DNA from 3 places in the Arthrobacter sp. 05T45 genome. Region 3 is predicted to be linked to each of the others. Evidence: riboswitches for the same ligand, from Rfam matches in the RefSeq annotation. Region 3 holds a riboswitch; each other region holds the start of a gene.
What was found. A riboswitch is a leader RNA that binds a small molecule or an ion and turns the genes downstream of it on or off. The one in region 3 is predicted to bind S-adenosylmethionine.

Region 1 (10,095 bases), on a different contig from region 3:
GGCGCTCCTCCCGGGCTGGGTCGACTCGCACACGCACCTGATCTTCGCGGGGGACCGCACTGCCGAGTTCGAGGCCCGGATGGCGGGGGAGAGTTACAGTGCCGGCGGGATCGCCGTCACCACCGGCGCCACCCGGAGCACGAGCGACTTCGACCTGACCCGGCTGGCGATGGGCCGCGTCGCGGAGGCCGTGTCGCAGGGCACCACCTACCTGGAGACCAAAACCGGCTACGGCCTGGACCTCGAGAACGAGGCCCGCAGCGCCCGCATCGCCTCCACCGTGGCGGACGAGGTGACTTACCTGGGGGCGCACCTTGTGCCCGCCGGGATGGACGCGGAGGAATACACGGAGCTGGTCTGCGGGCCGATGCTCACCGCAGTCCTGCCCTACGTCCGCTGGGCCGACGTCTTTTGCGAGCAGGGCGCGTTCAACGAGGACCAGTCCCGCCGGGTGCTGCTGGCCTGCAAGGCCGCCGGGCTGGGGCTGCGCGTCCACGGCAACCAGCTCGGCGAGGGCCCCGGCGTCCGGCTGGCCGTGGAAGTCGGCGCCGCGAGCGTGGACCACGTGAACTACCTTTCAGCCGCGGATGTCGATGCCCTTGCCGGCAGCTGGTCCGGCTGGGACGCCGCCGGCGGCAGCGGCACGCCCGGATCCGGGCAGCGCGGCACGGTCGCCACGTGCCTGCCGGCCTGCGATCTCTCCACCCGGCAGCCGCTGGCCCCCGGCCGTGAACTGCTCGACGCCGGTGTGCAGCTGGCGCTGGCCTCCAACTGCAACCCCGGCACGTCCTACACCAGCTCCATGGCGTTCTGCGTCACCACCGCCGTGCTGCAGATGCGGCTCAGCGTCCACGAGGCGGTGCGCGCCGCGACCTACGGCGGCGCGCTGGCCCTGGGGCGGGAGTCTGGGAACGACGCCGACGGCGAACGCGCGGTGGGCTCGATCGCCGTCGGGCACCGCGCGGACCTGCACCTGCTCAACGCACCTTCCGCCACGCATCTGGCCTACCGGCCAGGCATCCCCCTGACGCACGCGGTGTGGCGCGCCGGTGTAGCGCAGCCGGTCCGTTAGCCAGCCGGTCCGTTAGCGAGCCGGTCCGCTGACCCGGCTGGCTCCGGCCCCGGACGGGCCGCCCTAGAACATCATGGGCGGTGCGTCGAGGACGGTCTCGTCCACGCGCCTCTTCTCCCACTGCGTGAAGGGCTTGTCGAGCTCGTACTTGCCGTGCGAGGTGCGCAGCAGGGTGCGGACCTCGGCGTTCTCGGGGTTATTCAGGGACTCGAAATATTCCACCGACCAGTGGAACCAGCGCATGCAGAACAGCCGCATGGTCAATCCGTGCGTCACAAACAGCGCGTTCGGGGCATAGCCGGGCCGGGACCAGTGCCGGTGCAGGGTTTCCATGAAGGAAGAAATCCTGTCATACACATCGGAACCGGACTCGCCCTCGCGGAAGCGGTAGAAGAAGTGCCCGTAGGCGTTGCGGAGCTCCTTCTGGTCCTCGATGTCGCCGGCGATCTGAAAGTTGGCCCAGTCCTGTTCGCGCAGGCGCGGTTCCTCGATCACCCGCTCCACGAGCGGGCCGAGATTCAGCGCCTCGAGGGTCTGGTAGGCGCGCAGGTAAGGGGAGACGTAGACGCACACCGGGCGGCCGTCCAGCTGGCGCCGGACCTCCTCCCCGGCCGCGGTGGCCTGCTCCAGGCCCAGCGCGGTCAACGGGATCCGGTAGTCCGGAACACGGTTGTAGATCGAGGTGTCGGCATTGGCGGCAGACTGGCCGTGCCGGATCATGATGATTTTCCGGGGCGCACTCATAATCCCCAAGCATAGGGCTCCCAAAAAGCCGGGGGTGCCGGCGCGGCCGGCACCATGCGGGCACCAGCAAACTATCGGCAAGTGCAGGCAAGATAGAACCATGTTGGTTCCCTCCCGCCGTCGGCTGCGGTTCGAAGTGTTGATTGTCCTGGGGTTGTCGCTGGGGCAGTCCGCGATCTACTCCCTGGTGCAGTTGCTGGACAAGATGACCACGGCGCCGCTGGCCCAGGGGACATCCACCCTGAACCGCTCACAGAGCGCACGCGAATACTTCGACCTCACCTACCAGTTGCTGGACATCATCTTCGCCCTGGTCCCGGTGGCCCTGGTGATCTACTTCCTCACCGAGCACTGGCCGGCCGGTGAGCGCGGAACCTCGGCGTTCCGAAGGATCGGCTTCGACTTCGCCCGGCCCGGCAAGGACCTCCTGCAGGGTCTCGGACTCGCCGCGCTCATCGGCATTCCGTCCCTGGGGCTCTACGCCGCCGGCCGGGCGCTGGGGATCACGACGGCGATCATCCCCAGCGCCCTGGACGCGTACTGGTGGACCGTGCCGGTGCTGGTCCTGTCCGCGATCCGGCACGCGGTGGTCGAGGAAGTGATTGTGGTGGCGTACCTGCTGGACCGGCTCGGGAAACTGGGCTGGAGCGTGCCGGCGGCCATCGCCGCCAGCGCCCTGCTCCGCGGCAGCTATCACCTGTACCAGGGGTTCGGGCCGTTCATCGGCAACGCGGTGATGGGCGTCGTCTTCGCGCTGGTCTACACGCGGACCAAACGGGTGATGCCGCTGGTGATCGCCCACGCCATCCTGGACACCGTGGCGTTCGTGGGGTTCAGCCTGTTCGGCAAGGCCGTGGGCCTGGGCTGAGTTCCTCGCAAAGCAAGGCGGGGTCCCTTCGGGCCCATCCGGAGCCCCCGGACGGGCGCGAAGTGGCCCCGCGTTGCTTTTAGGAGCAGGCCTTAAATGATCTCGGCCGCCGTCTCCTAGGTGACATCGTTGGCACCTAAGAGATGGCGGCCGAAGCGTGGGGCGGGTGGAGCGTTAGATCGTGACCGCTCCGGAGGCGGTCTCGAAGGTGACAGAGAGGATGCCGGGAGTACCGTGCGGCGCGATCCAGTTCACGGCCACGTCTTCCAGCGGCTTTTCAACCGGTTCGCCCAGCCACTCCGTGACGCGCTCGGCCGAACCGGCAATGGTCAGTGCGGACATCTTGACATCGCTCGCGTAGGCGTTGGACGGGTGCAACTCCGGGTCGCCCTCCCACTTGAGCATGTACGGCACCTGGGGGTCGGCGATGAGCCCCAGGATGCCGATCTGCTTCCAGACCAGTTCGCGGCCATCGGGAAACTTCCGGTTGCCGTTGACGGCGGCGCGGCCGAGCCGCTCCTCGAACGGGGCCAGGTCGTCAACCTCGACGCACCAGCCCATCCAGCCGCCGCCGGCCTCGGAGCGTGCCCGGACGGCCTGGCCGAACGGGGCCTTGTCGGAGGCCGGGTGGTTCAGGACCTCCACGACTTCCAGGTACTTGTGTCCCGCGAGCGGGATAATCATGTTGCGTGTCCCGAAACGGGGGTGCACTCCACCCTTCACGGCTTCAACGCCGAGGGCAGACGCAATACGTTCAGTGGTGGCTGCCAAGCCATCGTGTTCACAGGCGTAAGAGACGTGATCCATGCGCATGCCATCATCTTGGCACTTTGTGATGGACCTCTCAGCTTAGGCTCCCCTAACCGTCATGGGACGTCCTGGGGCGCGGAACGCGGCGCCCCGGATGCTCCGTCACGGCGGCCGTCTTCATCTTCGTCACAAAGCTATCCAGGGCTCCGCCGCCATTCCTACACTGAAGTCAGGTCATGAGTGCCAGCGCACAGCCCCGGCTTGCTGGCCGGCAACCCTCGTATCGCGGTGGGGTGCCCCGGGTGAAGACCTGGCCGTCCGGCGCCCGCCGGAGGGCAAGCGCGGCGCCTGTTCCGGTTCGGGCCGAAAGCCCAGGCCGGTGCTGTGCCCAGTGACTCGAGGAGCACCAATGTCCAACGCCTGGTCCTTTGAAACCCGCCAGATCCACGCCGGCCAGGAGCCGGACAGCGCCACCGGCGCGCGTTCCCTGCCCATCTACCAGACGACGTCGTTCGTGTTCCCCAGCGCCGAAAGCGCCGCGAACCGCTTTGCGCTCGCCGAGCTCGCGCCCATCTACACCCGGATCGGCAACCCGACCCAGGACGCCGTCGAACAGCGCGTCGCCAGCCTGGAAGGCGGTCTCGCGGCGCTGCTGCTCAGCTCCGGCCAGGCCGCCGAGACGTTCGCCATCCTCAATATCGCCGAGGCCGGGGACCATGTGGTGGCCAGCCCCAGCCTCTATGGCGGAACCTACAACCTGCTCGCGCACACGCTGAAGAAGTTCGGCATCTCCGTGACCTTCGTGGCGGACCCGGACAACCTGGACCAGTGGCGGGACGCCGTCCAGCCCAACACCAAGCTGTTCTTCGGCGAAGTGGTCTCCAACCCCCGCCAGGACGTCCTGGACATCGAGGGCGTCTCCCGGGTGGCGCACGAGGCCGGCGTGCCGCTGGTTGTCGACAACACGCTCTCCACCCCCTACCTGATCCGGCCGATCGAGTGGGGCGCGGACATCGTGGTCCATTCCGCCACCAAGTACCTCGGCGGGCACGGCGCCGCGATCGCCGGCGTGATCGTGGACTCCGGCAACTTCGACTTCGGGAAGGACCCGGAGCGGTTCCCCGGCTTCAACACCCCGGACCCCACCTACAACGGCCTGGTCTACGCCCGCGACCTCGGAGCCGACGGCGCGCTGGGCGCGAACCTCTCCTACATCCTCAAGGCCCGGGTCCAGCTCCTGCGCGACCTCGGCTCCGCGGTGTCCCCGTTCAACGCCTTCCTCATCGCCCAGGGCATCGAAACGCTGAGCCTGCGCGTCGAGCGCCACGTGGCCAACGCCACGAAGGTGGCGCACTGGCTGGAGGGGCGGGACGACGTCGAATCGGTCGCCTACGCCGGGCTGCCGTCCAGCCCCTGGTACGAGCGCGGCCGCAAGTACGGGCCCAAGGGGACCGGCGCCGTCGTGGCGTTCAACATTGCCGGGGGAGCGGAGGCCGGCAAGCGGTTCGTCGATGCCCTCGAACTGCACTCGCACGTCGCGAACATCGGCGATGTCCGGTCGCTGGTGATCCATCCGGCGTCGACCACCCACAGCCAGCTCTCGCCCGAACAGCAGGTGATCGCCGGGGTGAACCCCGGACTGGTGCGGCTTTCGGTGGGACTGGAGCACATTGACGACATCCTCGCGGACCTCGACGCCGGATTCCGCGCGGCCAAGTCCGCCTAGGCCGAAGCCCACGCCGAATTTCCCCACCTTTACGGGCATGACACCGGGAATCGCCGGCACTCCGGGGCGACCCGCCAGTCACGGCTGTCAAAGGTGGGGAGTCTGCGGTGCTGACGGGTCCGGCTGTCACATGGAAGTCATAATCTTCGTCATTTCCGCACCCCGTTTCGTAGACTCGTACCAGGTCATGAGTGCCAGCGACAGCCCCGGCTTGCTGGCCGGCAACCCTCCTTTTGCGGCGGGGTGCCCCGGGTGAAGACCTGGCCTGCCGGTCAGCTGACGGCGGGCAAGCGCGAAGATAGGTCCTCACATGACGATTGCCGTCACCCGCACGGGTGTTCCCGAAACCAAACCATCCCGGACCCCTGACGGGACCGTCCAGTTCGTCAGGATCGGTGATCTGCAGCTCGAATCCGGGACTCCGTTGCCGGATGTGGTGCTCGCCTACGAGACCTGGGGGACCCTGAACGCGGACGCCTCCAACGCCGTGCTCATTGAACACGCCCTGACCGGCGATACACACGTGACCCGCGGCGAGAGCGGGGAGCCCGGCTGGTGGGAACAGCTCGCCGGACCCGGGGCTCCCGTGGACACGGACAAGTATTTCGTCGTTTCGATCAACATCCTGGGCGGCTGCTACGGATCCACCGGACCTTCCACCCCGGCCCCCGACGGGCGCCCCTGGGGATCCCGGTTCCCGCTGGTCACCCTGCGGGACACCGCCGCCGCCGAGGCGCGGCTGGCCGATGCCCTGGGCATCGGCAGCTGGTACGCGGTGCTGGGCGGCTCGCTCGGCGGCGCGCGCGCCCTTGAATGGGCCGTCACGTTTCCCGGCCGGGTCCGGCGCTGCGCCGTGATTTCCGTCGGCGCCAGCAGCACCGCCGAACAGATTGCCTTCGCGCAGGCCCAGACGCTGGCCATCCGCCAGGACCCCCACTTCAAGGGCGGGGACTACTACGGCGGCCCGGAACCCGAAGCAGGGCTCGCCCTCGCCCGGCGCATCGCGCACATCACCTACCGCTCAGCGGCCGAACTGGACGGCCGGTTTGGCCGCAACGCCCAGGAGTCCGAGACGCCCCTGGAAGCCGGATCGCTGGCCGGACGCGGGCGCTACCAGGTGGAAAGCTACCTGGACCACCAGGGCAGCAAACTGGCCCGGCGTTTCGACGCGAACAGCTACATCGCGATCACCGAAGCCCTCATGAGCCACGATGTGTGCCGGGGGCGCGGAAGCCTCGGGGAGGCACTGGCCCCGGCCACCGCCGAATTCCTGGTGGCGGCCGTGGACTCGGACCGCCTGTATTTCCCGGCCCAGTCCCGTCAACTGGCAGAGGCCCTGCCGGGCGGCCCGGAACTGCACATCATTGAAGCGCCGATCGGCCACGACGGCTTCCTGACCGAAATCGGCCAGCTCAGCGGGCAGCTCCGGGAGACCTTCTTCGGCCACTAGGCCGGCCCGCTTGTGCATTTTTGCAGATGCGCTCTGCACTAATGGCCGTTGAGGCTCGGGGCGGGAGCGTCCATACTCATGGGGAATGACGCCATGTGCCCTACATCACGGGCGTCCTCAGTCCAATGGTCCGCAGGGTGTCGAAGGCGACACCGAAGGAGTTCACATGAGCACGGAAAACGCCGCGACAACGCGCGCAGACGAGCCGGACGTCAAAACGTCCGGACTGAAGAAGGTAGTAACGGCCTCCATGGCCGGCACGGTGGTGGAGTGGTATGAATTCTTCCTCTACGCCTCCGCCGCCACGCTGGTCTTCGGCAAGACGTTCTTCCCCAATTCGGGCACGGAACTCGACGGCATTATCGCCGCGTTCCTGACCTACGCCGTCGGATTCGTCGCCCGCCCGATCGGCGGCATCGTCTTTGGCCACTTCGGCGACAAGTTCGGCCGCAAGCAGCTGCTCCAGGTCAGCATCCTCCTGGTGGGCGTTTCCACCTTCCTGATGGGCTGCCTGCCCACCTTCGCGCAGATCGGCTACTGGGCCCCGGCACTGCTGGTCTTCCTGCGCTTCGCCCAGGGCTTCGCCGTCGGCGGCGAATGGGGCGGCGCCGTCCTCCTCGTCGCCGAGCACAGCCCCAGCAAGTCCCGCGGGTTCTGGGCCAGCTGGCCCCAGTCTGCCGTTCCGCTCGGCAACCTGCTCGCCACCGCCGTGCTGTTCACACTGTCCTCCGTGCTGTCCTCCGCCGACTTCCTCAGCTGGGGCTGGCGCGTCGCCTTCTGGCTCTCCGCCGTGATCGTGCTGGTCGGCTACTACATCCGCACCAAGGTCCAGGACGCCCCCATCTTCCTGGAGGCGCAAAAGGAAGTCGAGGTTGAGAACAAGGGCTACGGCGTGGCCGAAGTATTCCGCCGCTACCCGCGCGGCGTCTTCACCGCGATGGGCCTGCGCTTCGCCGAGAACATCCTCTACTACCTCGTGGTCACGTTCTCGATCACGTACCTGAAGGTCGTCGTCCAGACGGACACCTCGCGGATCCTGCTGCTGCTGCTCGTGGCGCACCTCGTCCACTTCGCCGTGATTCCGATGGTCGGCAGGCTCTCGGACAACGTCGGCCGCAAGCCCGTCTACATGGCCGGCGCCATCCTCGGCGGCACGTGGGGCTTCTTCGCCTTCCCGATGATGGATACCAAGAACGACTTCATCATCCTCGCTGCGATCACCATCGGCCTGCTGTTCCACTCCCTGATGTACGCCGGCCAGCCGGCGCTCATGGCCGAAATGTTCCCGACCCGGATGCGCTACTCCGGTGTCTCGCTGGGCTACCAGGTCACCTCGATTGTGGCCGGTTCGCTGGCTCCGATCATCGCCGTCGCGCTCCTGAGCCAGTACAAGTCCTCGGTCCCGGTCGCCATCTACCTCCTCGGCGCCTGTGTGGTCACTTTGGTTGCGGTGTTCTTCCTGAAGGAAACCCGCGGCATTTCGCTCCGCGACGTCGACGCCGCTGACGCCCGTGGCACCGCCGACCTCCTCGCCGCCAGCAAGCGGTAATCCTCACCGGCCTCACCAAACCCGGTGGGGGCAGACTGCCCGGATCCGCGCACCGCGCGGATCCGGGCAGTCTGCGTTAACGCGGCAGGCTAACGCCGCAGGCTAACGCCGCAGGCACCAGTTCGGCTGCGCTGGCGCCTCAGGCGGACAGCACATCCTGCCGCTCCCGGATTTCGCCGCGAATCGCCTCCAGCACGGCACGGACCGGGGCCGAACGCAGCGCCTCGGGCCGGGCCACAGCCCAGATGGGCAGCTGGCGCTGGAAGTCGTCCGGCAGGACGGGCAGAAAATCCGGCCGGCCCGCCACGAGGAAATTGGGGAGCAGGCCTATCCCGGCGCCCCGCCGGACGGCCTCCAGCTGGGCGAAGACGCTTGTGGCCTGGAAGCTGGACCGCGGCACCGGCAGCTGCGTTGAACGGTGGCCCAGCTCGGCGACCTGGAGCGCCGATTCCACGTAGGAGACAAAGCCGTGTTGCCGGACGTCGTCGAGCGTTGCCGGAAGCCCGTGCTCCTGCGCATAGCCGGGACTGGCGTACAGCCTGAGGAAATAGTTGCTCAGGAAGATCGCGCGGGCGGTGGTGGTGTCCATGTTGCCCACCACCACTTCCAGGTCCACACCGGAGCGGTTTTGGCTCACCTTGCGGGTGGCGCTGAGCAGTTCGACGTTGAGCAGCGGATTCGCCCGCTGCAGCCGGACGAGGGCCGGGGCCAGGAATTCGGCGCCGAAGCCGTCCGGGGTGCTGATCCGGACCAGGCCGGAGACCACGTCGCCGGAGCGGGCAATGCTGCTGGAGAGGGCACTGAGAGTGCCCTCGATAGCTTCCGCCGCCGCGACCGCCTGGCTGCCGAGCTCGGTCAGCTCCCAGCCGTGCGGGTTGCGTTCGAGCGTCCGGCCGCCGAGCTGTTTGTCGAGGGCCAGGACGCGGCGGGAAATGGTGGTGTGGGTGGTGCCGAGCGTCTCGGCCACGGCGTTGAACCGGCCCAGGCGTGCCACGGTCAGCAGGATCAGCAGGTCGTCGGGGCTCGGAAGCCGGCGCAAGTCCACTATTGTCCCCCTCTGCAGCGAGTGTGGCGGAGCCAGAGCCATGATTGTGCATCTGTGCACATGGCATCTGTGATTTTTTACCTTGATTGCACTCTAACAGGGTGTGATGGTGGACACCGGGGCGCCGGAGTTTCGGCTTTCACGCCGGAGCGCGTCGAGGCGCCCGGCAGCACATCAAGCAAAGGAGCTTAAGCCATGGCAGTCATCGCCTGGATCGGACTCGGAAACATGGGCGGATCCATGTCCGTCAACCTCTCAAACGCCGGACACGAAGTCCGTGGCTTCGACCTCAACAGCGCAGCCGTTGCCGCCGCCGAGGCCGGGGGAGTCAAGGCCGCCGGCAGCATCGCCGAGGCCGTCGCCGGCGCCGACGTCGTCTTCACCATGCTCCCCAAAGGTGAGCACGCCCGCGCCGTGTACCTCGGCCAGGACGGCGTCCTTGCCCACGCGGACACCCGGACCCTCCTGGTGGATTCCTCCACCATTGACATCGCCTCCGCGCAGGCCCTGCACGACGCCGCCGCTGCCGCCGGCTTCCGCTTCGTCGACGCACCCGTCTCCGGCGGCATGAGCGGCGCGAAGGCCGCCACGCTGACGTTCATGATCGGCGGCGAGGCCGGCGCCGTCGCCGACGCCACCGAATACATCCGCCCCATGGCCGCGAACATCATCCCCACCGGCGGCGCCACCACCGGCCAGGCCGCGAAGATCTGCAACAACCTCATGCTCTTCATCAACCTCGCCTCCACCGCCGAGGGCGCGGTCCTGGCCGAGCGGCTCGGCTTGGACAAGCAGGTCTTCTGGGACATCGCGTCGGTCTCCTCCGGCGACAGCTGGGCGCTGCGCACCTGGTACCCCGTGGCCGGCGTCGTGCCGACCGCCGCGTCCAAC
Region 2 (10,095 bases), on a different contig from region 3:
GGCGTCGGTCCGCCGGCTCGCCGACAACCTGCGCCAGGACATCCGCGTCAACATGCGCGGCCTCCGGGCCGACCTTGCGGCCACGGCCGAGGCGGCCCGGACCTCGGCCCGCGCCGCCGGTTCTGCCGGCGGGACGGGCACTGCCGGCGCCGCGGGAAGCCCGTGGTACTCCCCGGAGGGCGAACGGCGGCTGAAGGAAGCGGAAGTGCTGGTGCAGGCGTTCCGCGACGACATGCGGGTGGAACTGCGGCGTCATGCCGGGAGCCGTCCGGTCACCGCCGTCACGCTCGAAACGGTCAGGACCGTGCTGGACCAGGCCCGGATCTCGATCCGAAATTCGTTGGAGGGCTGAGGCCGGGACCGACCGGCCGCGGCGCGTAGCACGGGCCTCCGGTTCGCGGCGGGTGCCGCGATGTGGGAGACTTGAGGGCAGCTCTTTTGAGTACCAAGATTAAGGAGGCCAGCTATGAGCAAACGTGCACGTAAACGTCGTGACCGTAAGCGTGGCGGCGCGAACCACGGTAAGCGCCCCAACGCCTAAGCAAAGCTTGGAATGACAGCTTTAGACGAATGACCCCGGAATCCTCACGGATTCCGGGGTCATTCGTTTATGTCGGCTCAGGCTTCCACAGTCCGGCTCAGGCTTCCACAGTCCGGATCGAGTGAATCCGGTCCAGGATGGAGTTCTTGAGGTTTTCCGGAGCTGCTTCGGTACACGAACGCTTGACCATCACGCGGATGACACATTCGAGGTCATACTGCTCCAGGCACTCCGGGCAACTGTCCAGGTGGTCCTTGATCTCTGCGATGTCTGCACGCGTAAGCGCACCATCCAGATATTCATAGATACGTTGCATCCGGGCGTCATCGCAATCGCCCAGTCCCTGGCAGTCGCTCATTTCCTGTTCTCCTGTTTGTTGCTGTCGGCCGCGGCGCTTGACTCGGTGGCGGCCCTGAATCCTCGTTCGGCGGCATAGTCCCCCAGCATGTCCCGCAGCATCTTCCGGCCGCGGTGCAGCCGCGACATGACGGTCCCGATGGGGGTGTTCATGATGTCCGAAATTTCCTTGTACGCGAAACCCTCGACGTCGGCGAAGTACACGGCCAGCCGGAATTCCTCCGGAATCGACTGGAGGGCGCGCTTCACATCCGAGTCGGGCAGGTGGTCAAGGGCCTCAGCCTCCGCCGAGCGCAGTCCCGAGGACGTATGCGACTCGGCGCGGGCCAGCTGCCAGTCCTCAATGGTGTCCGAATTCGACTGCAGCGGCTCGCGCTGACGCTTCCGGTACAGGTTGATGTACGTGTTGGTGAGGATGCGGTACAGCCAGGCCTTCAGATTGGTTCCGGGCTTGTACTGGTGGAACGCGGAAAACGCCTTCGTATACGCCTCCTGGACCAGGTCCTCGGCGTCGGAGGGGTTCCGGGCCATCCTCATGGCCGCCGAATACAGCTGGTCCACGTACTGCATGGCGTCACGCTCAAAGCGCACCCGGCGCTCTTCCGCGGACTCGGTGGAGACATCAAGGGGCTTCCCGTCCACCTCGGTCTCCAAAGCGGCGGGCGTGCCGGCATCAGGTGTCTTGGTGGGCGTGGCGTCGTTTCCGGCAACCTCGTGCATGGCCGCAACGGCCGGGTCCATGGTGCTCATTGCGTTCAAGTCTACTGTCACCTTCCGCCGGGCACCCGGAACCGCCGGAAGCGCGAGGGTCCATGATTGACCGGAACCGGCTTCCGGTTCCGCCCTGTCTTTGACCAGAGTCAAATCTCCGCCTTCGTTAGCCTGCTGGGATCTGCCTTTCACAACCACGTCCTGCGGGCAAATATTCCGCAAAAGTGCAAGACTAGAACCGGTTCTCCCGCAGTGAAGCCGCTGTTCGTCCATCCAGGAGGAAATTCATGTCGTTTGTCCGCTTTCTCGCCCGGCCCATGCTCGCCTCCAGTTTCGTCCTCGCCGGCATGGACAAGCTCAAGAACGCGGATGACACTGCGGCCCAGCTGTCCCCCCTGTTGCGCCGTGCGGCCGACGCCTTGCCGTTCCAGCCAAATGAAAAAGTCGTGGCACGCGTGATCGGCGGCACCCAGATCGGTGCCGGCGTCTGCTTCGCCCTCGGCAAGTCCGCCCGGCTGGCGGCCACCCTGCTCGCCGTCATTTCGCTCCTGAACGGCTACGTCGAATGGCGCAGCGCGGACATCTCCTCGAAGGAAGCCCGCGACGCCCGCCGCAAACAGCTCCTGAAAAACGTCTCCCTCACCGGCGGCGTGCTCCTCGCCGCGGTCGATACCGCCGGCAAGCCCAGCCTGGCCTGGCGCGCCGGGCACCTGGCCGCCGATGCCAAGAAGAGCGCCGGACACCTCGCCGCCGATGCCCGCAAGACCACCAACAAGCAGCTGAAGAAGGCCGACAAAGTCGTCCGCAAGGCCGTAGACCACTCTGCCGGGGCCTAAGACGGTAATGACTGGCACCACCCCCTCTTCTGCCGCTGCCCCGTCCCACCCTGCCGGCGCCCATGCAGCCGACGCCGGCCCGCACTGGCCCGCCCCCTTCGCCGCCCGGCCGGTCGATGCCACTGTCACCGTTCCCGGATCCAAGTCCCTGACCAACCGGTACCTCGTGCTCGCGGCCCTCGCGGACGGACCTTCCCGGCTGCGGGCTCCCCTGCACTCCCGGGATTCCGCGCTGATGGTTGAGGGCCTGCGGCAGTTGGGGGCCACCGTCACGGAAGTGCCCGGCGACGGCGCCTTCGGCCCCGACCTGGAAATCGTCCCGATCAGCATGGACACCGCGGCGGCTGACACGGCGATCGACTGCGGCCTGGCCGGCACGGTCATGCGCTTTGTGCCGCCGGTGGCCGCGCTGCGCCGCGGTGAGTCCCGTTTCGACGGCGACCCGCACGCCCGCAAACGCCCCATGGGCACCATTATCGAGGCCCTCGCCGGCCTGGGTGTGGCAGTCACCGCACCCGACGGCGGTCCGGCGTCGTCGTTGCCGTTCACGGTGCTCGGCTCGGGCGAGGTGCGCGGCGGCCACCTGGTCATCGATGCCAGCGCTTCGTCCCAGTTCGTTTCCGCCCTGCTGCTGGCCGGGGCGCGCTTCACCGAGGGACTCCACCTGGAGCACGTCGGCAAGCCCGTGCCGAGCCTGGACCACATCAACATGACCGTGGCCGTGCTGCGCGGCGTGGGCGTGGCGGTCGACGACTCGGTGCCGAACCACTGGGTTGTCTCCCCCGGCCCGATCCGCGCCTTCGACGTCCGGATCGAGCAGGACCTCTCGAACGCCGGACCCTTCCTCGCGGCGGCCCTGGCCACCGGCGGCACCGTGCGGATCCCGAACTGGCCTGCGGAAACCACCCAGGTGGGTGATCTCTGGCGCGGAATCCTGACCGCTATGGGCGCCACGGTGACGGTTGACGGCGGCACCCTGACCGTCAGCGGAGGCCCGGAGATCAAGGGCGGCGACTTCGACGAAACCAGCGAACTCGCCCCCACCGTTGCCGCGCTGTGCGCCCTCGCCACCGGCCCCTCACGGCTGGGCGGCATCGCCCACCTCCGCGGCCATGAAACGGACCGGCTCGCCGCCCTCGTCGCCGAAATCAACCGCCTCGGCGGCGACGCCGAAGAAACCCCCGACGGCCTCATCATCCGCCCGGCCGCGCTGCACGGCGGTGTGGTGCACAGCTACGCGGACCACCGCATGGCAACCGCCGGCGCCATCCTCGGCCTTGCCGTACCCGGCGTGGAAGTCGAGGACATCGCAGCCACGGCCAAAACCATGCCCGATTTCCCGCAACTCTGGGAAGCGATGCTGGCCCAGGGACCCGCCGCAGATGAGGACACCGCCGGTGGCACGCAGCACTGATTCCTGGGACGAGTCCGACGTCCGGATCCGGCCGAACAAGAAGGGCACACGGCCCCGCACCAAGGACCGGCCCAGCTACGACGACGCCGTCACCGGACGCATCATCACCGTTGACCGCGGCCGCTACACCGCCGTCGTCGGCGAGGGGACCGCGGACGAACGCAAGATCATCGCGGCCCGGGCCCGGGAACTGCGCCGCAACCCGGTGGTTGCCGGCGACTTCGTCTCCCTGGTCGGGGATGTCACCGGCGAGCCCGACACCCTGGCGCGGCTGGTCAGGATCCAGGACCGCAAGACGCTGCTGCGCCGCAGCGCCGACGACACGGACCCGATCGAACGTGCCGTCGTGGCCAACGCCGACCAGCTGGTGGTGGTGGTCGCCGCTGCCAACCCCGAGCCGCGGACCGGTTTCATCGACCGCGCGCTGGTGGCCGCATACGACGCCGGCATTGAGCCGCTGCTGCTCGTCACCAAGGCCGACGTCAAGGATCCCGCCGAGCTGCTGTCCAACTACCAGCACCTCGACTTCCCCGTCATCATCTCCAAGACCGCAGACTCCGCCGCTTCCGGCATCGACGCCCGCTCCGACGACGGGCTCTCCGCCCGGCTCGACAAGGACGCGGTGTCCCAGCTGCGCGACTACCTCGACGGCAAGGTCACCGTGATGCTGGGCCATTCCGGCGTCGGCAAGTCCACCATGGTCAACGCCCTGACCGGGGCCGAGCGGGCCACGGGAGGCGTGAACGCGGTAACCGGCCGCGGCCGCCACACGTCCTCCTCGGCACTGGCGCTCAAAGTCAACGATGCCCCGGCCGGCAGCTGGATCATCGACACCCCCGGCATCCGGTCCTTCGGCCTGGCCCACGTGGACCCGGACCGGATCCTGCGTTCCTTCCCGGACCTGGAACCGGGCACCGATGATTGCGAACGCGGCTGCAAGCATGACTCCACCGCCGTCAACTGCGGCGTCGACAAGTGGGTTGCGGCCGGGCACGCGGGGCCCTCGGGACCGGCCAGGCTCGCGTCCCTGCGCCGGCTGCTGGGCACGGACCCGCGGATGGAAGCGCAGGAAACCAAGGAACTGGGCACCGTCTCCTAGCCGGACCGGCAACGGGGCGGCGGCGCCGAGCCGCGGCCTCCCGCCCAGCGGCCCGGTTTGACGGTAGTTTGGAACCATGAGCCAACCCGCTTCGAGCTACAACGATGACCTGCGCCTTGCCCATGTACTGGCAGATTCGGTCGATTCCCAGACCATGAGCCGCTTCAAGGCGCTCGACCTTCGGATCGAGACGAAGCCCGACCTCACACCCGTCACCGATGCCGACAAATCCGCGGAAGAGGCCATCCGCGGCCAGCTCTCCCGGTCACGTCCGCGTGACGCGGTCCTGGGCGAAGAGTTCGGCAGCTCGGGCCACGGTTCCCGCCGGTGGATCATCGACCCGATCGACGGCACGAAGAACTTTGTCCGCGGCGTCCCGGTCTGGGCCACCCTGATCGCCCTCGTCGATGAAGGCGAGCCGGTGGTCGGCGTCGTCAGCGCGCCGGCACTGGGCAAGCGCTGGTGGGCCGCCAAGGGTGCAGGCGCCTACACGGGCCGCTCGCTCGCCGCCGCCACACGGTTGAAGGTATCCAACGTCTCCAATCTCGAGGACGCCTCGCTGTCCTACTCCAGCCTTGGCGGCTGGAAGGAACGCGGGAACCTGGACGAGTTCCTGGGCCTGACCGAGGAAGTGTGGCGGACCCGCGCCTACGGTGACTTCTGGTCGTACTGCCTCGTGGCCGAGGGCGCCGTGGACATCGCCTGCGAACCCGAGCTGAACCTCTACGACATGGCCGCCCTGGTGCCGATCGTGACCGAGGCCGGCGGCCGCTTCACCTCACTCGAAGGCGAGGACGGCCCCTTCGGCGGCAACGCCCTGGCCACCAATTCGATCCTGCACTCGGAAGTCCTCAAGCGGCTCAACCCCGGACTCGACGACCTCTTCCAGGCCCACCCGAACAACTGATCCGCGCCCGTAATAATCCGCTTCACAATCGGCGGCCGCCTTTTCCCCGGCTGCGCCGATGTCCTACGCTCGATGCAGGTCACGAGTGCCAGCGCTAAACCCCGGTTTGCTGGCCGGCAACCCTCCAGTCGCGGTGGGGTGCCCCGGGTGACGACCTGGCCGGTCCGGAACGGACCCGGCAAGCGCGGATTCCCACGGTGTGGGGTCCTGTTCGAGTGAGGTCCCATGACAACTGCCATTTTCCCCGTTGCCCCTGAATTCCATGCACGGCTTGCCCTCGCGGCCCGCCCCCTGGCAGCCGTCACCGGGGCCGAAATCCAGGCCCCGCTGATCACCGGCGGCCACGCGCGCTACGCCAACCTCGACTACGGCGCCTCCGCACCGGCCCTGTCCGTGGTCTCGGCCTACCTGAACGAAATCCTGCCGTACTACGCAAGCGTGCACCGCGGCGCCGGCTACGCATCACAGATCAGCACCTCCGTCTACGAGAACGCCCGGGACATCGTGCGGGACTTCGTGGGCGGCCGGCCCGGCGATTCCGTGATCTTCACGCGCAACACCACCGATTCCCTGAACCTGCTGGCCGGCTGCCTGCCGCTGCGCGACGGGCGGCCCGCGGGCGAGGTCCTCTACCTCGACATCGAACACCACGCCAACCTCCTGCCCTGGCAGAATGTCCCGCACCGCAGCGTCGTGGCCGCCGCCACCCTCGCGGCCACCGTGGACCGGCTGCGCGACGAACTCGCCCGCGGCGGCGTCGGCCTGCTGGCCGTCACCGGCGCCTCCAACGTCACCGGGGAGATCCTCCCGATCCGGACCCTGGCCGCACTGGCGCACGAATACGGCGCCAGGATCGTTGTCGACGCCGCCCAGCTCGCCCCGCACCGGCGGATCAATATCGCCGCGGACGACGTCGATTACCTCGCCTTCTCGGGACACAAGCTGTACGCCCCGTTCGGCGCCGGCGTGCTGGTGGGGCGGACGGACTGGCTCGACGCCGGCACCCCGCACCTGGCCGGCGGCGGCGCGGTTCGCGATGCCCGGCTCGACTCCGTCAGCTGGACCACGGGACCTGCCCGGCACGAGGGCGGCTCGCCGAACGTCCTCGGCGCGGCGGCCCTCGCCCGTGCCACCCAGGTCATTGCGGCCCTGGACCCGGAGCAGTGGCAGGCCCACGAGGACGCCATCCGGTCCTTCCTCGTCGAGGGCCTCCAGGGCATCGAGGGAGTAACCGTGCACCGGATCTTTGCCGATTCGGCTTCCGATTCTTCCTTCGCTTCTTCCACTGGAGGCGATCAGCCGGACACCGGCACGATCGGCGTCGTGAACTTTTCCGTGGAAGGCTACGACGCCGGACTGGTGGCCGCCTACCTGTCGGCCGAACACGGCATTGGCCTGCGCGACGGCCGCTTCTGCGCCCACCCGCTGCTCAAGCGGCTCGGCCTGCCCGCCGGCTCCCTGCGGGCCAGCTTCGGCCTCGGCTCACGGCTGGAGGACGCCGAACGCCTGCTGGCCGGCCTGCAGCAGCTGCGGCAGAACGGACTCGGCTGGGATTACGTGGTGGACGCGGGCCGCTGGGTGCCGGCCAACGATACCCGCAGCTATCCCCACTGGGCGCCGAACACCCCGGGCACCGCCGGCGCTGCGCCCTGCACCCTCGACTAGGCAGGATCGGGGCCCGGCGCGGGTGCGGTAAATTCGAAAGGTATCTGAAACCAGCAGGACCTTCCCGAAGGAGATCGCACGTGGCAAGCGCCGGCCCCAGGCTGCACAGCGGAGCTAGGCTCCACAGCGGACCGAAGCTGCACAGCGAGCGGCGCCAGGAACTCGGACAAAGCTTCCAGGACGGCGGGGAGCACTACGAGCGCGTCCGCCCCGGCTATCCGCAGGAGTCAGCCGACTGGCTGGTCCCGGCGGGAGCCAGGGACGCCGCGGACATTGGCGCTGGCACCGGGAAGTTCACCTCCCTTTTGGCAGTACGCGGACTGGCCACGGTGGCCGTGGACCCCTCTGCCGACATGCTTGAGCAGTTGCGCCGGACCCTGCCGGACGTCACCGCCATCGAGGGCAGCGCCGAGGACACCGGTCTCGAGCCGGAGTCCTTTGACCTGGTCACGGTCGCCCAGGCGTGGCACTGGTGCGACCCCGGCCTGGCCAGCACCGAGATTGCCCGGATCCTGCGGCCGCACGGCGTGCTGGGCCTGATCTGGAACCAGCTGGACACCAGCGTGCCCTGGGTGCACCGGCTCTCCCGGATCATGCATGCAGGGGACGTCCACAAGCCAAACTTCCGTCCGGCCGTGGGCCCCGAGTTCACCGGACTGGAGAGCCACCTGACGCGCTGGGAGGATTCCGTCACGGCGGAGGACATCCAGGAGTTGGCCAAGTCCCGCAGCTACTATCTCGCGGCATCGGACTCCACCCGGGCCAAGGTCACAGCCAACCTCGCCTGGTACCTGCACGAGCATCTGGGGCACACCCCAGGCGAGGTGCTCCGGCTGCCATACGTGACCCAGACGTGGCGGGCCTTCCGGGCCTGATGCACGCTCACCCCGGATTCCCCCGGATTGCACGCAGCGCCCGCCGGGCTTATTGTTTCGGTATGCCTAATAATTTCTTATAGGCACACGAAACTTTGACACCGGCTGTTTTCCGGCCGGCGCCGATCATCGCGTCAACGCCGACGCGCCAATCACAGGAGCTGGCAGTGCTGGAGCTAACGGGACACGGGCAACCGGCGCAGGACGCCCCCACTTACAAACACCCGGGTGCCCGGAGGGCGCTGATCGGCCTGTTGGGACCGGCCTTCGTGGCGTCGATCGCCTACGTGGACCCCGGAAACGTGGCCGCCAACCTGACCGCCGGAGCGCAGTACGGCTACCTGCTGGTGTGGGTCCTCGTGGCCGCCAACGTCATGGCCGTGCTCGTCCAGTACCAGTCCGCCAAGCTCGGGATCGTCACGGGCAAGAGCCTTCCGGAGATCCTTGGTGAACGGCTCAAGCCGTTCTGGCGCCGCGCCTTCTGGGTGCAGGCCGAAGTTGTCGCCGCCGCCACCGATCTCGCGGAGGTGGTGGGCGGCGCAATTGCCCTGTACCTGCTTTTCGGCCTGCCCCTCCCCCTTGGCGCCCTGATTGTCGGCGCCGTGTCAATGCTCCTGCTCGCGGTCCAGGCCCGGCAGAAACAGCGGCCGTTCGAATTCATCATCATGTTCCTGCTCGGCATCATCACAGTCGGCTTCCTGGCCGGGCTGTTCATCAGCCCGCCCGATCCGGGAGCCGCCCTGGCCGGGCTCATGCCCGGCTTCCAGGGACCGGACACCGTACTGTTGGCCGCCAGCATGCTCGGGGCCACCGTCATGCCGCACGCCATCTACGTCCACTCGGCCCTGTCCCGGGACCGGCACCGGCCGGACGAACACCTGCATGTTCCCCCGGCGGCCATCGCGCGCCTGGTCCGGGCCACCCGGTTCGACGTCGTGGCCGCCCTCGCGATCGCCGGACTGGTCAACATCGGCATGCTGCTCCTGGCCGCCTCCACCCTCGGCGGCGAAGAAGGCACGGACACGATCGAGGGCGCGCACGCCGCCATCACCGCCAACCTCGGCCCGATCGTCGGCGTGATCTTCGCGGTCGGGCTGCTCGCCTCAGGCCTGGCATCGACCTCGGTGGGCTGCTATGCCGGCGGCACCATCATGCAGGGCCTGCTCAAGATCCGGATCCCCGTCATGGCCCGGCGCGTCGTGACCCTCATCCCCGCCGTCGTGCTGCTGGCGGTGGGCTTCGACCCCACCTGGGCGCTCGTCCTGAGCCAGGTGGTCCTCAGCTTCGGGATTCCCTTTGTCCTGGTCCCGCTGGTGGTGCTGACCAGCAACAAAGCCCTGATGGGCCGGTTCGCCGACGGCCCGGCCCTCCGAGTCGCCGCCATCATCAGCGTGGTGCTCGTAGTGGCTCTCAACCTGGTGCTGCTGTGGCTCACTTTCTCCGGAAGCAGCTGACGGTAGGCTTAGGTCTGTGAAGACCAGTACGCCCTCCTCCTCGATCGAGGACTACGTCAAGGTCATCTATTCGTTCACCGAGTGGCAGCGCAAGCCCATCACCTCCACGCAGCTGGCGCAGCGCCTGGGCGTCGCCAACTCCTCGGTTTCGGAAATGGTCCGCAAGCTCAAGGACCAGGGCCTCGTGGACCACAAGCCCTACAGCGCCGTCACGCTCACCAGCGATGGAGTCCGGC
Region 3 (10,095 bases):
CACGATGAAACCCTGGACGCCGGGCGGCACCGTGTTGCCGGCGTCGTCCACGATGCGCGTGCTGACGCCGGGCAGCGGGCGGGCCGCGCAGCCGGGCTTGAACGCGGCGTCCGTCGGTGCCGGGGAGAGGATGGTGGCGCCGGTTTCGGACTGCCACCACGTGTCCACCACGGGGGCGGTGCCGGCGCCGATGTTGGTCCGGAACCAGCGCCAGGCCTCGGGGTTGATGGCCTCGCCTACCGTGCCGAGAAGACGGATAGAGGAGAGGTCGTACGTGTCCGGGACGCCGTCCGGGAACCAGCCCATGAGGGAGCGGACCAGGGTGGGCGCGGTGTAATACTGCGTGACCGCGTAGCGTTCGATGATCTCAAAGTGCCGGCCCGGGTGCGGGGTGTTGGGCGTGCCCTCGAAGATGACCTGCGTGGCGCCGTTGGAGAGCGGGCCGTAGAGCTCATAGGTGTGCGCGGTGACCCAGGCGAGGTCGGCCGTGCACCAGTGCACGTCCTTCTCCCGCAGCGCGGGGTCGGGGTTGCTGAACAGGTGCTCGAAGCTCCATGACGCCTGTGTGAGGTAGCCGCCGGAGGTGTGGACCAGGCCCTTGGGCTTGCCGGTGGTGCCGGAGGTGTACATGATGAACAGCGGCGTCTCGGCGTCGAACGCCTCGGCTTCGTGAGTCTCGGAGGCGGTGCCGACGGCGTCGTGCCACCACACATCGCGGCCGGCGGTCATCGGGACGGTGTCCAGCTCGTCCGCGGGAGTGGTCCGGTTGACCACCAGGACGTGTTCGATGGCGTTGTCGCCGGAGACGGCGGCGTCCGCGTTGTCCTTGACCGGCACGGCGGTGCCGCGGCGGAACTGGCCGTCGGTGGTGACCAGGAGCTTGGCGCCGGTGTCCTCCACCCGGAACTTCAGGGCCTCGGCAGAGAATCCGCCGAAGACCAGGGAATGGATGGCACCGATCCGGGCCACTGCGAGGGTGATGATCACGGTTTCGGGGATGACGGGGAGGTAGATGACCACCCGGTCGCCCTTGGTGATGCCGAGATCCAGGAGGGCATTGGCGGCTTTGGAGACCTCGCGCTGGAGTCCGGCGTAGGTGACGGCACGGCGGTCGCCGGGCTCGCCCTCAAAGTGCAGGGCCACCTTGTCTCCGCGCCCCGCCGCTACGTGGCGGTCGACGCAGTTGTAGGCGACATTGAGCCTGCCCCCTTCGAACCAGGTGATCTGCGGTCCGGTGCCGGCCTCGACGTCGGCCGGGACCCGGCGGTGCGCGGTGTGCCAGGGCTTGGTTTGCTCCGTCGCGCCGCCGGGCAGGTCCGCCCAGTCGAGGCGGAGAGCCTGGGTTTCCCAGAACGCAACCGTCTCTGCCTGGACAGTTCCCGCGGTCGCGGCGCCGCTGTGCCGGGGAAGGTGGTTTCCGGAGGTGGTGCTGCGGTGACGCGCCGGCCCATCGGCGGGGACGCCGTGCACTGCGCCGTCCGTGGACTCGTTCAGGGACCATCCCGAAGAGCCGCGAGAGGAGCCGGCCGCGTCACGCAGCCCTGCTTCGTTCGCCGTCGCGTCCGAAGTGGTTTGGGGGAATGCCTCGGACGCAGGCCGGGCAAAGGTGGGCAGGGCGGAAGAATTCTCAGGGGTCATTGCTGCACTCCATCGGTCCTGGCAGTAGCACCCTTGGTTGCTCCGGCTCCCTCGAATTTCACCGAAGGAGGGCGGAGCGGTGGCGTGGGAATGGTCGTCCCACGTCACCGGGGGGTTGCTGCGGCGTCATCGATCCAGGTCTCTCGGCCGCTCGGGATGGTCACTACCTACTAGAACTTCAGATGCACGATTCCACAAAATCGGCGTCCGGGAGCGCCGTAATATTCGTTCACCCGGCGTGGGTCCGACCCAAATCATTCATTTATTCGACAATTGCCCGGAAAGGTCGCAGGAGTAAGGTTGATGCATGGCCCATGTTAACGATCCGGCAGTCATTGACCGCCTCATGCGAACCAAAGGCACGTGGGCGGTGGTCGGCCTCACCACCAACGAATGGCGCTCGGCGTATGAGGTCTCCCTCTATGTCCGGGACCGGATGGGCATGACCATCATTCCGGTCAACCTTCCGGGCGACGACGTCCACGGCGAGAAGGGGTACCGTTCCCTGACTGACATCCCGGCGGAGAAGCACCCGATCGACGTCGTGGACTGCTTCGTCAACTCCCACAGGGTGGGCGCAGTCATAGACGAGGCCATCGCAGTAGGCGCCAAGGCCGTCTGGCTGCAGCTGGGCGTCTTCGACGACGCCGCGACGGACCGGGCCAAGGCCGCCGGGCTGGACGTCGTCGTGAACGCGTGCCCCGCCCGCGAAGGCTGGCGCGTGGGCATCTAACGGCCCGGGAATGACGATCAACAGATCGGGAAGAGTCGGTTACAAAATGTGACCGGCTTTTTCTGTATCCGGCCTCCTGCCGTGTGAGATGGACTCGTAACCATCCCGAGCGGCTGAGAGATCTGGCTCCGTGACGCCGCAGCAACCCCCTCCTTTGAGGACGGTGCTACCGCCAGGACCGATGGAGAACCACTGTGTTCTGAGGCTCCCCGGCTTCGCTCAGCGCTGCCCGGAAGCCAGGACCCAGGGCTTTCCTCGGGCGAGCCCGGAGGAAATCATGAACACGCAGACAGCGGCAGCGCCGCGGCCCCGAGCAGGTGGGGGCCTGTGATCGAGATCCAGAACGTCAGCACGTCATTCGCTTCGGCCGCGGGACCTTTCACGGCCGTCGATGACGTGAGCCTGCACATCAGGCGGGGCACCATCCAGGGCATCATCGGGTTCTCCGGCGCCGGCAAATCCACGCTGCTGCGCAACATCAACCTCCTCGAGCGCCCGACGTCGGGCCGCGTCCTGGTGGACGGCATGGACCTGGTGACCCTGTCCGACGCCGAGCTCCGGACCAAGCGGCATGACATCGGCATGATTTTCCAGCACTTCAATCTCCTCAACAACCTCACAGCCCAGGAAAATGTGGAGCTGTCCCTGAAGTTCGCCGGCGTCGGGAAGGCGGAACGCCGGCGGCGGGCCGCCGAAACCCTGGAAATCGTGGACCTCGCCGACAAAGCGGGAACGTATCCGGCCAAACTCTCCGGGGGCCAGAAACAGCGGGTGGCGATCGCCCGCGCCCTTGCCACCGGGCCCAAAGTGCTGCTCTGCGACGAGCCGACGTCGGCCGTGGATCCCCGGACGACGTCATCGGTCCTGCAATACCTGGCCGACGTCAACGCCGAATTCGGCATCACAATCGTGGTGGTCACCCACGAGATGAATGTCATCAAGGCCATCGCGGACAACGTCGCGGTCATGGAAGAAGGCCGGGTGGTGGAGCAGTTCGACCTCGCCGAACTCCAGCGCCCCGGTTTCCACCCGGCGACGTCGATCGGCCGCTACCTGGTCTCCGATGAGATCCAGCTGGACCGCTCCGGGAGGGGCACCCACACCACAGCCGCGTCGGAGGGCCTGATCAATGTTTGACCGCATCCTGGAAGTCCTGCCCGAAATCGGCGTCGCCATGGGACAGACCCTCACCATGCTGCTGGTGGCCATCCCGCTGGCGGTGCTGCTCGGGACACCGCTGGGTGTCCTGCTCTACACCATCGGTCCCAACGGGCTCAAGCACAGGCCAAAGCTGCACCGGGTCCTGGACGGGCTGGTCAACCTGCTCCGCTCGTTCCCGTTCCTGATCCTGCTGATCGCGATCATTCCCGTGACCAGGTTCATTGTCGGCACGACCATCGGCACGGCCGCCGTCATTGTCCCGCTGACCCTCAACGCCATTCCGTATTTCGCCCGCTTCGTGGAACAGAACCTGAGCCAGCTCGGCGGCGGAGTGGTCGAAGCGGCACGGTCCATGGGCGCCAGCCGGTCCCAGATCGTCCGGGACGTCCTGATTGTGGAGGCGAAGCCAGGACTCGTCAGCTCCATCACCATCATGACCGTCAGCTTCATCTCCTACTCGGCGATGGCCGGACTGGTGGGCGGCGGCGGAATCGGCGACTTCGCCATCCGGTACGGCTATTACCGCTACGAAACGCCGCTCATGATCACCGCCATTGTCCTGATGATCCTGCTGGTCACCATCGTTCAGCTGGGCGGATCCTATGTTGCCCGCCGCCTGGACAAGCGCCTCTGAGCGCCGGCAGCACCCTCGTCCCACCTCCCACAGCGGAAAGCACCCCATGACTTCAACACCCAGTACCCGTTTCGACGGACCCCGCCCGCGCCTGCTGATCAGCGCCTTCGTGATGAACACGTCCAGCCACATCATGGGCGGCCAGTGGCGGCGCCCGGAAGCCCAGCAGCACCGGTTCAACGAACTCCAGCTCTGGATCGACCTGGCCCGCCAGCTCGAAGGCGCCAAGTTTGACGCGATCTTCTTCGCCGACGTCGTCGGTCTCTACGGCGACTACGACGGCGGGTGGGCATCGCTGCTGAAAAAGGGCCTGCAGGTGCCGTCCAACGACCCCCTCATCCTGCTGTCCGCGCTCGCCACGGGAACGCGGGAGATCGGGCTGGCCGCGACGTCGTCGGTGATTCAAAGCCATCCGTTCCAGTTCGCCCGGCAAATGTCCACGCTGGACCACATCAGCGGCGGCCGCGTGGCCTGGAACATCGTCACCAGCGTGCTGGAAAACGCGCACCGGAACTTCAACGCCACCGAGCTGACCAAGCATGACGAACGCTACGACTGGGCGGACGAATACGTCGAGGCCGCCTACAAATTGTGGGAAGGGTCCTGGGAAGACGACGCGCTGCTCCGGGACAAGGCGACCGGGGTCCACGCGGACCCGGAGAAAGTCAGCAAGATCTACCACCGCGGGCCCCGGTACTCGATCGACGGACCCCACCTCGCGGCCCCTTCGCCGCAACGCACCCCGGTGCTTTTCCAGGCCGGGAGCTCCGGCCGCGGCCAGCAGTTCTGCGCCGCCAACGCCGAGGCCACCTTCACCCTCGCGCCGAGCACCGAGGTGGCCGCGAAGTACACCGCGGCCGTCCGGGAACAGGCCGTTGCCGCCGGCCGCCATCCGGATGACGTGAAGTTCCTCCAGGGCATGCACTTCGTGGTGGGCGGCACCGAAGCCGAGGCGAACCGCAAAGCCGACGAGCTCGAGGACAGCCTGGACATTGAGGCCCTGCTGGCCCACGTGGGCGGCGGGTTCGGCGTCGACCTCGGCGGCCTGCCGCTGGACACCCCGCTCGGGGACCTTGAAACGGAAGGCAGCCAGGGACATCTCACGGCTATCCGCGCCTCCGTCCGCGGCGGCAACCCCACCCTCCGCGACATTGCGCTCTACCGCAGCCGGGCCAACCGGGTGGTGGGAACGCCGGACCAGATTGCCGACCGTCTCGAGCAGTGGCAGGACGCCGGAATCGACGGCATCAACATCATCAACCAGACCATCCCCGGCTCCTACACCGACTTCATCGACGGTGTGCTGCCGGAACTGCGCAGCCGCGGCCTCGCCCAGACCGGCTACGCGCCGGGAACCCTGCGCGAGAAGCTCTTCGGCGCCGGGCCGCGGCTCAACGGACGCCATCCCGCGGCGGCCTTCCGGGGAGCCTTCACCGATTTCTCCGCGGCGGCCGAAAACCAGCGCGTCAGCGTTACCGCCCAGTCATAGCCCAGCGCGAACCACCACAAAGGACCAAGACCATGCAGCGTAGAAATTTCCTCAAATATGCCCTCGCCGGCGCCGGTGCTGTCTCCGCCGCAGCACTGACCGGCTGCGGCCTCACCAACCCCGGCGGTGCCGGCGCCAGCGGCGGCAAGACGATCAAGATTATCGTCACCGAGTCCGCCCCGTACCAGGAACCGACCAAGCTGGCCCAGAAGCTGCTCGCGGCCCAGGGCTGGACCCTGGAGCCCACGTACGTCACGGACATCATCCAGCCCAACCTGGCCGTGGCCAACGGCGAATTCGACGCCAACTTCTTCCAGCACAACGCCTACCTGAAGCAGTTCAACCAGGACAAGGGCCTGGAGAACGTGGGACTGTTCTACGTCTACAGCGCCCCGGGCGGCATCTGGTCTGACAAGTACAAGTCCCTGAACGAGCTCCCGGACGGCGCCAAGATCGGCATTCCCGTGGACCCGGCGAACAACGGCCGTGCCCTGTTCATGCTGCGCGACGCCGGCCTGCTGGAACTGTCTGACGCCACCGTGATCCACACCTCGCAAAAGAACATCACAGCCAACCCGAAGAAGCTGCAGTTCGTGGAAGTGGACCAGCAGTCCCTCGCCAAGACCCTTTCCGATGTCGACGCCGGCTTCCTGGTCGCCCGGATGGCCGCGGATGCCGCGCACAGCAAGGACGACGCGCTGGCCTTCGAAACGGATGCGGACCAGGTCCCGTTCCGGATCGTGGTTGCCGGGCGGAAGGATTTTGCCGGGTCGGAGAAGGCCGCGGCCCTCAAGGCCGCCTTCCAGTCCCCGGAGGTCAAGGCCTGGTTTGCCAGCTACCAGAAGGGCATCCTGCCCACCCCCTGGGACCAGGATCCCGCCGCCGACGCCGCTAAGCTCTAGCCCGGCCACCAGCAACCAAGGGAACGCATGTCCTACGCACCAGAGACCACAGCCCCCGCAGCACCATCGGTCGCAGCCGCCTACATCGAGGCGCCGTCGGCCGAAGCCGCCTACGAGAGGCTGGCGCAGCGTTTCCGGCCCGTGTTTGCCCGGATCGCGGAGGGCGCGCTGGCCCGCGAGCAGGACAGGGTCCTGCCCTTCGAACAGGTCCGCTGGCTGAACGAGGAAGGCTTCGGCCGGCTGCGGGTGCCCACGGAACACGGGGGCGACGGCATCGGCTTTGAGCCCTTCTTCCGGCTGCTCATCGAACTCGCCGAGGCGGATTCCTCCGTGGCCCACCTCTACCGCTCGCACTTCGCGTTCGTGGAAACCGTCGGTCTGGAATCCGCGGACTTCCGGAACCGCTGGTACCCGAAAGTGGTGGCCGGCGAGATCTTTGGAAACGCCGCCACGGAGAAATCCGGCAATGTCCTCGGCACCACCGGAACCAAGCTGACCCGCCACGGCGGGGACTGGCTCTTGAACGGCAGGAAGTACTACACCACCGGCACCATCTTCGCCGAGTGGATTGCCGTCATGGCCAGCACCGCGGGCGTGGAGGGCCGCCAGTACGCCGTGGTCAGCACCACCCAGCCCGGAGTGGAAATCCTCGACGACTGGGACGGGTTCGGCCAGCAGCTGACCGGCACCGGCACCACGATTTTCCGTGACGCCGTGGTGCCGGACACCAACATCATCCGGCGCTCGGAATCCACCACGCACGAGCCGGCCTTCTTCCAGCTGGTCCTGCTCGCCGTCCTGGCGGGCATCGGCCGGGCGGCGCTGGCCGACGCGAGGGCGCTGGTCCGCGACCGCAAGCGCACCTTCAACACCAGCTCCGGCGAACTGTTCCGCCACGACCCGCTGATCCTGCAGCTCATCGGCCAGCTCTCGGCCAAGGTCTTCGCGGCGGAATCCGTGGTGCTGGCCGCCGCCCGGGAGCTCGACGCCGGCGCGGACCAGAACCTGGATCTCACCCCGGAACAACGCTACGTCCGCGGCGAGATCGCGGTGGAAAAGGCGCAGCTTCTGGTGCCCGAACTCGTCCAGTCCGCGGCCCAGCAGCTCTTCGACGTCACCGGGGCGTCCGCCACGTCGAAGTCGAAATCGCTGGACCGGCACTGGCGCAACGCCAGGACCGTTTCCACCCACAACCCCGCTGTGTTCAAGGCCCGCACCGTGGGCGACTACGAAGTCAACGGCACCACTCCCGAAGGGCTGCACAGCATCGGCGACGCCCGCACCGCCGCGCAGGCAGGGTGAGGCGGGCCGCAGCCGGATAGCCCGCGCAGCCGGGCAGGCCGCAGCCGGATAGGCTCGTGCCATGGACGTTGCCACCCTCCGCGAGATCTGCCTGAGCTTCCCCGGTGCGTTTGAGGATTTTCCTTTCGGCCCGGAGACATCGGTTTTCAAGGTGCGGGCGGGGATCGCCGGCGGCACGAGGCAGGACGCCAAGATGTTCGCGGCATCGGCCATGGACCCGGCCGACTGGTCCGTGAGCCTCAAATGCGAGCCGGCCCTGGCCGAACAGCTGCGGGCCATCCACCCGGAAATCACCGGCGCCTGGCATATGAACAAGACGCACTGGAACGGGGTCCGGCTGGACGGATCGTTGCCGGACGGCATGATCCGGGACATGGTGGAGGATTCCTATGACCTGGTGGTCGCCTCGTTCAGCCGGAAGCAGCGGGAACAGCTGGGCTGGGCGGGACTGGCCAGGGGCGAGGACACATGAGCGGTGATCCTGGTGCCGGCGCGCGGGACGGGCTGAACTATCCGGGCATTGGCTCCACTGAGCATGGCCAGGCTCCGGCAGGCTTTCCCTGCCTGGTGTCCCGGGCGTACCTCGGCGACGGCCCGGCACTGTACCGGAGGGTGGCGCAGGGGATTCTGACCTGGCAGCTGCAGAGACGCTCCGGGCTGCGCGTCCGCGCCGACTCCGACGCCGTCGTGCCCGGCGCGCGCGTGGTGAGCGGATTCGGCGTCGGACCCTTCCGGATCAACGCGCCCTGCGAGGTGGTGTGGGTGCGCCGGCCGGTGCCCGGCGACGGGCCGCAACGAGCCGGGTTCGGGTACGGCACACTGCCCGGTCATCCCGTGCGGGGCGAGGAGGCCTTCGAAGTGGAGATCGACGCCGCCGGCCGGGTGTTCCTGAAAATCACGGCCTTCAGCCGGCCGTCCAACTGGTTCTACGCGGCCGGCCGCGCCCTCACGGGACGGGCACAAAGGCATGTCACTTCCCGCTACATTGGGAGTGCACACGAACTGGCCGCAGGTGAAAGCTGATCAGGAGCAGATGGATGCTGGAACAGAAAGCCCTTGACCAATTGTGGAACTTCGACGACCCCGCCGGGTCCGAAGCCCGGTTCCGGGCGGCGGCCGCAGATGAACGCTACGACGCCGACGAACGCGCCGAACTCACCACCCAGCTGGGCCGGGCCATCGGGCTGCAGGGCCGCTACGAGGAAGCCGACGCCCTGCTGGATGCGGTCGATGCCGACGAGCCCACAGTCGCGGTGCGGGTGCTGCTGGAACGCGGCCGGGTGCTCAATTCCAGCGGCCACCCCGAGATGGCCGTGCCGCTGTTTGAACAGGCGGCCGAACTGGCTGACTACCTGGTCGAGGAATTCCTGGCCGTGGACGCGCTGCACATGCTCGCCATTGCCGACTCCGCCCACGCCGAGACCTGGACCCGGAGCGCCCTGGAGTACGCGTCCACGGTTCACGATGAGCGGACCAAACGGTGGGTGGTTTCGCTGCACAACAACCTCGGCTGGACGCTGCATGACGCCGGCCGGTGCACCGAGGCCATGGTGGAGTTCCAGCTCGCCGAACAGTGGGCCGACCGGATCGGCACCCCGCGGCAGCAGGAACTGGCCCGCGAGGCCATCAAGGCCTGTTGACCCGCCAACTGGCCATGTGACCCGGCATTGTCATGCTGGAAGAATGGAACCTCCGGAAAACCAATGAAAGGCTTCAGCCCATGATCTTCATCGTCGTCAAATTTAAGGTCAAGCCGGACTGGTCGGAGCGCTGGCTGGGACTCGTTAACGATTTCACCCAGGCCACCCGCCAGGAGCCCGGCAACCTGTGGTTCGACTGGTCCCGCAGTGTGGAGGACCCCAATGAATTCGTCCTGGTTGAGGCCTTCAAGGATGACGCCGCCGGGGCCCACGTGAACAGCGCCCACTTCAAGCAGGCTATGGCGGACATGCCTCAGGCGCTGGCCGAGACACCCCGGATCATCAGCCGGCAGCTCGACGGCGACGGCTGGGACCGGATGGGCGAGCTCACCATCTAACCGGCAATGGATACGCTTATGGCATGTGGATCGGCTGGATTGAATTCGACATCCTTCTGGGCGACGTTCACAGCCTGAAGGAGAAACGTTCCATGGTGCGGCCGCTGCTTGCGGAGCTGAAGCGCCGCTTTGATGTCTCCGTGGCCGAGGTCGGGGACCACGAACAGTACCGGCGCACGCAGTTGGGCGCCGGCCTGG

Region 1: it holds a riboswitch for S-adenosylmethionine, as region 3 does, so the genes downstream of both, AC1DGD_RS08350 (bifunctional o-acetylhomoserine/o-acetylserine sulfhydrylase) here and AC1DGD_RS17395 (methionine ABC transporter ATP-binding protein) in region 3, are expected to answer to the same signal.
Region 2: it holds a riboswitch for S-adenosylmethionine, as region 3 does, so the genes downstream of both, AC1DGD_RS10120 (aminotransferase class V-fold PLP-dependent enzyme) here and AC1DGD_RS17395 (methionine ABC transporter ATP-binding protein) in region 3, are expected to answer to the same signal.

Annotation. Positions count from the first base shown of each region.
Region 1 covers NZ_JBFTKI010000005.1:192,966-203,060, reverse strand. The annotation lists gene AC1DGD_RS08370 (amidohydrolase family protein) at 1-1,072, shown strand, start outside; gene AC1DGD_RS08365 (histidine phosphatase family protein) at 1,136-1,816, opposite strand; gene AC1DGD_RS08360 (CPBP family intramembrane glutamic endopeptidase) at 1,917-2,684, shown strand; gene AC1DGD_RS08355 (VOC family protein) at 2,859-3,497, opposite strand; SAM riboswitch class IV at 3,667-3,782, shown strand; gene AC1DGD_RS08350 (bifunctional o-acetylhomoserine/o-acetylserine sulfhydrylase) at 3,844-5,160, shown strand; SAM riboswitch class IV at 5,344-5,459, shown strand; gene metX (homoserine O-acetyltransferase MetX) at 5,471-6,610, shown strand; gene AC1DGD_RS08340 (MFS transporter) at 6,777-8,159, shown strand; gene AC1DGD_RS08335 (LysR family transcriptional regulator) at 8,299-9,198, opposite strand; gene mmsB (3-hydroxyisobutyrate dehydrogenase) at 9,400-10,095, shown strand, end outside.
Region 2 covers NZ_JBFTKI010000007.1:135,335-145,429, reverse strand. The annotation lists gene AC1DGD_RS10160 (PadR family transcriptional regulator) at 1-352, shown strand, start outside; gene AC1DGD_RS10155 (50S ribosomal protein bL37) at 467-541, shown strand; gene rsrA (mycothiol system anti-sigma-R factor) at 639-899, opposite strand; gene AC1DGD_RS10145 (sigma-70 family RNA polymerase sigma factor) at 896-1,648, opposite strand; gene AC1DGD_RS10140 (DoxX family protein) at 1,897-2,445, shown strand; gene aroA (3-phosphoshikimate 1-carboxyvinyltransferase) at 2,453-3,859, shown strand; gene rsgA (ribosome small subunit-dependent GTPase A) at 3,843-4,958, shown strand; gene hisN (histidinol-phosphatase) at 5,035-5,865, shown strand; SAM riboswitch class IV at 5,943-6,056, shown strand; gene AC1DGD_RS10120 (aminotransferase class V-fold PLP-dependent enzyme) at 6,091-7,530, shown strand; gene AC1DGD_RS10115 (class I SAM-dependent methyltransferase) at 7,611-8,405, shown strand; gene AC1DGD_RS10110 (Nramp family divalent metal transporter) at 8,573-9,859, shown strand; gene AC1DGD_RS10105 (metal-dependent transcriptional regulator) at 9,876-10,095, shown strand, end outside.
Region 3 covers NZ_JBFTKI010000022.1:29,109-39,203, forward strand. The annotation lists gene acs (acetate--CoA ligase) at 1-1,638, opposite strand, end outside; gene AC1DGD_RS17390 (CoA-binding protein) at 1,946-2,371, shown strand; SAM riboswitch class I at 2,469-2,559, shown strand; gene AC1DGD_RS17395 (methionine ABC transporter ATP-binding protein) at 2,699-3,508, shown strand; gene AC1DGD_RS17400 (methionine ABC transporter permease) at 3,501-4,166, shown strand; gene AC1DGD_RS17405 (LLM class flavin-dependent oxidoreductase) at 4,213-5,655, shown strand; gene AC1DGD_RS17410 (MetQ/NlpA family ABC transporter substrate-binding protein) at 5,688-6,557, shown strand; gene AC1DGD_RS17415 (acyl-CoA dehydrogenase family protein) at 6,585-7,859, shown strand; gene AC1DGD_RS17420 (MmcQ/YjbR family DNA-binding protein) at 7,921-8,331, shown strand; gene AC1DGD_RS17425 (DUF1990 family protein) at 8,328-8,882, shown strand; gene AC1DGD_RS17430 (hypothetical protein) at 8,897-9,499, shown strand; gene AC1DGD_RS17435 (putative quinol monooxygenase) at 9,580-9,897, shown strand; gene AC1DGD_RS17440 (DUF503 domain-containing protein) at 9,921-10,095, shown strand, end outside.